Regions from separate parts of the Streptomyces sp. NPDC048171 genome, predicted to be linked through region 1. Evidence: riboswitches for the same ligand, from Rfam matches in the RefSeq annotation. Region 1 holds a riboswitch; the other holds the start of a gene.
What was found. Region 1 has a riboswitch for cyclic di-AMP ahead of ACGF3J_RS14030 (transglycosylase family protein). Riboswitches for the same ligand answer to the same signal wherever they lie in the genome.
Positions count from the first base shown of each region.

Region 2: linked by a shared signal. The riboswitch ahead of ACGF3J_RS26370 (C40 family peptidase) and the one ahead of ACGF3J_RS14030 (transglycosylase family protein) in region 1 are both predicted to bind cyclic di-AMP.

Region 1 covers NZ_JBIDAU010000004.1:525,998-529,159, forward strand. The annotation lists gene ACGF3J_RS14025 (transglycosylase family protein) at 123-1,148, shown strand; cyclic di-AMP (ydaO/yuaA leader) riboswitch at 1,333-1,499, shown strand; gene ACGF3J_RS14030 (transglycosylase family protein) at 1,503-2,204, shown strand; gene eno (phosphopyruvate hydratase) at 2,440-3,162, shown strand, end outside.
Region 2 covers NZ_JBIDAU010000009.1:309,277-312,438, reverse strand. The annotation lists gene ACGF3J_RS26380 (helix-turn-helix transcriptional regulator) at 1-323, opposite strand, end outside; gene ACGF3J_RS26375 (ATP-binding protein) at 538-1,044, shown strand; gene ACGF3J_RS26370 (C40 family peptidase) at 1,085-1,558, opposite strand; cyclic di-AMP (ydaO/yuaA leader) riboswitch at 1,562-1,709, opposite strand; gene ACGF3J_RS26365 (hypothetical protein) at 2,079-2,387, opposite strand; gene ACGF3J_RS26360 (ATP-dependent Clp protease proteolytic subunit) at 2,395-3,030, opposite strand; gene ACGF3J_RS26355 (VOC family protein) at 3,133-3,162, opposite strand, start outside.

The DNA of each region.
Region 1 (3,162 bases):
CTTCACGTGATCCGCGCGGCATGAACTTGTGACAAGCGATCATCTGCCTATACGTTCACGAATCAGTGTGGCGACGAGCATCATCCGCCGCACGGTCCCCGTCGTCTGTGAAAGGTCGTCGCATGCTCTCCGGGAACGGTCGTCACCGCCGCCCCCGCCAGGCTCCCGCACTGGTCGTCGCCGCCGGAGTGACCGGCTCCGCCATCGCCATCCCGCTGCTCGGCGCCACCGGCGCCCACGCGGCCGGGGCGAACTGGGACCAGATCGCCGAGTGCGAGACCGGCGGCGCCTGGAGCCAGAACGCCGGCAACGGCTACTACGGCGGCCTCCAGCTCCCCCAGGAGGCGTGGGAGCGGTACGGCGGCCTGGAGTACGCGGCCAGCGCCGACCAGGCCAGTCGCTCCCAGCAGATAAGAATCGCCGAGAAGCTGTACGCGGACCAGGGCATCGCCGCCTGGCCGACCTGCGGACTGCTCGCGGGTCTGGGCAACCCCCCGGGCGCCACCGCGCCGACCGGTGACGGCGCGTCGGAGGGTTCGCAGGCCCCGAAGACGTCGGACACCCCCGACCCCGCCGGGTCCAAGACGCCCGAGCCGACGGGTTCGCCCAAGGCGTCGGACTCGCCCGAGTCGTCCGAATCATCCGAGTCGTCCGACGCGTCGTCGCCGTCGGGTTCGGAGAAGGAGACCGAGCCCACACCCGGCGCGTCCGCTTCGTCCCCTTCGTCTTCTCCGTCCTCCGGGTCGGAGTCCCCTGACGACTCGTCCGACGGCAAGAAGCAATCCGCCAAGACGGGCACATCGTCCGAAAGCGACCGCCGCGCCACCGCCGATCCGGAGGCCGCCGACCGCTCGTCCGGCTCCGGCAAGCACCGCGGCGACAGCGCGGACGAGGGCGGGCGCTGGAAGGGGCTCACCGACAGCACCTCGGGCCGGCACGCCTCGCGTGACGGAGGGTCGGGGGACGCCGGTGACGACTCGTACATCGTCCGCTCCGGCGACAGTCTCTGGGCCATCGCCGACTCCCTTGGCGTCGACGGCGGATGGCGTGCGCTCTACTCCGGCAACGAGCGGGTCGTCGGTCAGGACCCCGACCGCATCCTGCCCGGTCAGACGCTCACGGTCACGGGCGAATCGGGCGAAAAGTAGGGGGAGTTCGCGTCATGGTTAGAGACCCTATGTCCGTTTTGGATCTCGTGAGAGATAGGTCTCAGAAGCCGTGATCGTCTTTGAAAATCCGCGGAGCGCGTGTCTACGGTCATGACCGCTCGCCACCGCGGGCCCCGACAGCCGCAACGCCGAATCCTGCCAGCGGCCGTACGGGAACAGTCGTCGCGTAAAAGCGCCGAAGGCAGGAGCGGGGGACCCAAGGTAAGTGCCGCACCGGGCAGTTCTGCCGGAGCGGCTAGGGGTGGAGCCGAGTTCCGCGAGGAACCCGGCCGGGCAACTCAACCGGCCCGAACCCGACAGCTCACCTCGCAGGCGTCGGTGAGGGGATCAACCATGCTGTTTTCCGGCAAGGGCAAGCACCGTCGTCCGTCCAAGGCCACTCGCGTCATCGCCGTCGCCGGCGTGACCGGTGCCGCCGTCGCCGCCCCGCTGATGGCGGCCGGCAACGCCTCCGCCGCCACCACCTCCGAGTGGGACGCCGTCGCCCAGTGCGAGTCCGGTGGCAACTGGTCCATCAACACCGGCAACGGCTACTACGGCGGCCTCCAGTTCTCCGCCTCCACCTGGGCCGGCTACGGCGGTACCCAGTACGCCGCCACCGCCGACCAGGCCAGCAAGGCGCAGCAGATCGAGATCGCCGAGAAGGTGCTCGCGGGCCAGGGCAAGGGTGCCTGGCCGGTCTGCGGCACCGGCCTCTCGAACGCCGCGAACACCGGTGGCGGCTCCGGCGAGAGCCAGGACAGCGGCTCCACCGCCGACCGCTCCACCGAGCAGAAGGCGTCCCGCTCCGACGAGCGCCCGGCCGCCGAGCCGAAGGCCGAGAAGAAGGCCGAGAAGAAGACGGTCACCACCCCCACCGGCAAGAAGGTCGAGAAGGGTGACGGCGAGTACAAGGTCGTCAAGGGTGACACCCTCAGCTCCATCGCCCAGGAGCACGAGGTCAAGGGCGGCTGGGAGAAGCTGTTCAAGCTGAACGACGACATCGTCGACGAGGCCGACCTGATCTTCCCGGGTCAGCAGCTGCACCTGAAGTAAGCGGCGCCTGCCGCGACTCCCGCCCCGGTGTGTGTTCCCCGTACGCACCGGGGCGGGCCCATTTTCGAAATCCGCTTTGTTCCGTTCGGAAACAATTTACTCTCGGTTCTGTCCAGCGGGTGGGCGATCGGCTGGCCGATCGCCCGGAGCCGGTTAGGCTCGGTCCCGCAGAGCCGACGCGGTCCTGCGGAGCCGCGCGTCACACCGAAGCGTCACATTGAAGAAGGAGATGCTCGTGCCGTCCATCGACGTCGTCGTAGCCCGGGAAATCCTGGACTCCCGAGGCAACCCCACGGTCGAGGTCGAGGTCGGCCTCGACGACGGCAGCACGGGTCGTGCCGCCGTTCCGTCCGGCGCCTCCACCGGTGCCTTCGAGGCCATCGAACTCCGTGACGGCGACCCGGGCCGTTACCTCGGCAAGGGCGTCGAGAAGGCCGTCCTCGCCGTCATCGAGCAGATCGGCCCGGAGCTCGTCGGCTACGACGCCACCGAGCAGCGCCTGATCGACCAGGCGATGTTCGACCTGGACGCCACCGACAACAAGGGCTCGCTCGGCGCCAACGCCATCCTCGGCGTCTCCCTCGCCGTCGCCCACGCCGCCTCCGAGGCCAGCGACCTGCCGCTCTTCCGCTACCTGGGCGGCCCCAACGCGCACCTGCTGCCGGTGCCGATGATGAACATCCTGAACGGCGGCTCGCACGCCGACTCCAACGTGGACATCCAGGAGTTCATGATCGCCCCGATCGGCGCGGAGTCCTTCTCCGAGGCCCTGCGCTGGGGCGCCGAGGTCTACCACACGCTGAAGAAGGTCCTGAAGAGCAAGGGCCTGGCCACCGGCCTCGGCGACGAGGGCGGCTTCGCCCCGAACCTCGGCTCCAACCGCGAGGCCCTCGACCTCATCCTGGAGGCGATCAAGGAGGCCGGCTACACGCCCGGCGAGCAGATCGCCCTCGCGCTC
Region 2 (3,162 bases), on a different contig from region 1:
TCCAGGCTGATGAAGTCGCGGTAGGTGGGCGGCAGCACCCCGCGGTAGGCGTGCCACCAGTGGTGCCGGCCGCCCGCGTCGTCGGAGCGCGCCAGCATCACCAGCAGCCCGCGCAGCTGGTCGTCGTCCACGCCGTAGGCGTCGAGCAGTAACCGCACGTCGGCCGGTTTCGCCCCGCTCGTCCCGGTCTCGATGCGGCTGACCTTCGACTGGTGCCAGCCCACCAGGCGGGCCGCCTCCCCGCTGGTGATGCCCGCCGTCGTGCGCAGGGCGCGCAGTTCCGCGCCCAGCTTCCTGCGGCGCACCACCGGACCGTGCTGCATGGGCCACTCCCTTACTCCTTATGGGCCGCCCAAATCCGCTCTGCCGTCGCAGAGTTCACCGCTTCGAGCGACAGATATATGCATATCTTGGTGGATCGCCGTCCTTCACGGGCCGGGTGATGGCAGTCTGGCGGCGAAGCACCAGTCCGGGACCGTACTCGAACCGCCCGCTTCGTGTCGGACCACGGTCCCGTGAGAAAGGGACGACGTCGCCATGGCCGATCACCTGGAAGCATCCGTCACTCTGCCGAGCGATCCCGCTTCGGTGGCCGCCGCGCGCACCTATGTGGCCGGCACGCTGGTGGAGTGGGGCCTGCCGTCGGACGCGGAGATGTCCGACACGGTCCGGCTCATCGTCTCCGAACTGGCGACCAACGCGGTCCAGCACACGCTCGGGCAGTCGCCCACCTTCACGGTGGATCTCGTCCTCGACCGTGACGAGCGGCTGCGCATCGGCGTCACCGACAGCCATCCGCGCTTCCCCAAGCGCCTGCCCGCCGCCGTGCAGCAGGACAACGGTCGCGGCATGGTGATCATCCGCTGGCTGACCGCCGAATGCGGCGGCAAGCTGCGGGTCCGCCCCACGCGGGAGGGCGGCAAGACCGTCTCCATCGAACTGCCCTGGACCGCCCCCCGCCCCCCGGCCGCCGCCGAGGGGGTGACGGCGGGGCAGAACGCCGTCATCCCCTTCGGGAGAGCTACTCGCCCCCGGGCTGTCTGACCCCGGGTCACTCGATCAAGGGGCGCTCGCCCCTCAGGGGCTACTTGACCCGCCCGTAGGAGACGCTCCCGGTCCAGATCTTCTGCAGGCGCACCACGTCCCCGGTCTTCGGGGCGTGCCAGAGCTTGCCCTTCCCGGCGTAGATACCGACGTGGTAGACGCTGCGGCCCGAGTGGAAGAAGACCAGGTCTCCCGCCTTGCGCTTCTTGGCCGAGACGTGGCGGGTCTTGTTGTACTGCTGGGCAGCGGTGCGCGGCAGCTTCTTGCCGGCCTTCTTGAACGAGTACAGCGTCAGGCCGGAGCAGTCGAACCTGCGGGGCCCGACGGCGCCCCACCTGTAGGGGGAGCCCTTCTTGGAGGCCGCGATCTTGAGGGCCTTCGTCGCATGAGCCGCCGCGGCCGCCTCCGAGGAGAAACCGGGGACCACGACGGAGCCGCCGACAGCGGCGAGAGTGAGGGCCGAGGCCGTACCGGCACGAGCCATCAGGGACGGGACACGATTGAGCGCGAACATGCGCAACCCTTCGTCAGCCGCCTGTGAAGGATGACCTGTCGGATTCGGGCTGGCGAAGTTGCCCGGCCGCACGAGTGCGGCTTCACCCCAAGGGCTGCTCGGTCCGGCGCCTCTCCCACGGAGGCGTCCGCTCCTGCGACCCGTCGTGCTCGGGTCCTCCACTCCTGCCGATCCACTTCCCTCGCGACCGGTCGTCCGGACGGCGGCAGGATTCGGCGTCCGCCCGGACCGCCCCGCCGCTGCGGCGGGGGCTTGTCGTCAGTCACGGATCTTGTCTCGCCGGAGGGGGAATTCCCAACGGAACGTGCCTTTTGTGTTGTTACTCACCACCCACCCGTTCGGGTGGACACGCCTGTGTTCGAGCCGGGGCCGTAGGCGGCGACGACCCCGGGACCAGCGGCGCAGCGGTGGGCGCAGACGTCGGGAGAGGGCGGCCGCGCAACCCGGACCGGTCGTCAACCGGGTGTGTTCCTACGCCGAAAGGAGGTACGTCTTTTGGTCCGTTTCGAACCCCGTCCACTCAACTCTCGGAACACGGCGGAAGACTGAGGCGTCCCGTCCGCCGCTCGCCGTCCAGTACCCGCAGGGCCCGGGCGAGGGTGGGCGCGTGCAGTTCCGTCTCACCCCGCGCGTGCATCAGCTCCAGCGCGTCGCGCAGGGCCGCGGCCTTCCCCACCAGCGCCTGGGCGGCCCGCAGTCCCCGGTAGGTGTCGCCGTCCCGCGCGGGGTTGATGCGCCCGAGCAGGTCGACGACGTCCAGGTAGCGGTCGATCAGCTCGGCCTCGGCGCGGGTCAGGGCGGGCAGGGGCGGCAGTTCCGGTGGCAGCATCGGCCGTTCACCGGGTGCGGGGTGTGCCGGGCACGGCCGAGCGGTCGGCCACGATCCGGTCCACCAGCCCGTACTCCAGGGCCTGTTGGGCGTCCAGGACGGTGTCCCGCTCGAGGTCTTCGGTCACCTGCGCCGGAGTGCGGCCCGTGTGCCGTACGAGGATCTCCTCCAGACGGGCGCGGATCCGGGTCAACTCCCCGGCCCGGATGGCCAGGTCGCTCGCCTGCCCCTCCATCGGCTCGGTGAGCGAGGGCTGACGGAGCACCACCCGCGCCCCGGGCAGCATCGCGCGCTTGCCCGGCGTGCCCGCCGCCAGCAGCAGCGCGGCGGACGCGCCGGCCTGTCCGAGACAGGTCGTCTCCACGTCGCAGGCGACGTAGCGCATCGTGTCGTAGATCGCCGTCATGGCCGTGAACGAGCCGCCGGAGGAGTTGATGCAGAGGGCGATGTCCCGGTCCGGGGCCTGGTGCTCCAGGTGCATGAACTGCGCCATCACGTCGTTCGCGGAGGTCTCGTCGACCGGCGTCCCGAGAAGGACGATCCGCTCCTCCAGCAGCTTCGAGTACGGGTCCGACGTACGGGCTCCGGCACTCGTGCGCTCGGTGAACTCGGGCAGGACGTGGCGGGCGGACGGTCGGGTCATGGCGAACCCCTCCTCGTGGCGGAACCCTCTTCGGCTGCACTGGCTCCGTATAAAATGTACAGGACGTACATTGCGAGGGAATGGGAATCGCGCAACCCGCGGTCATGTCCCGTGCGGTGGCTCGTGCAGGCC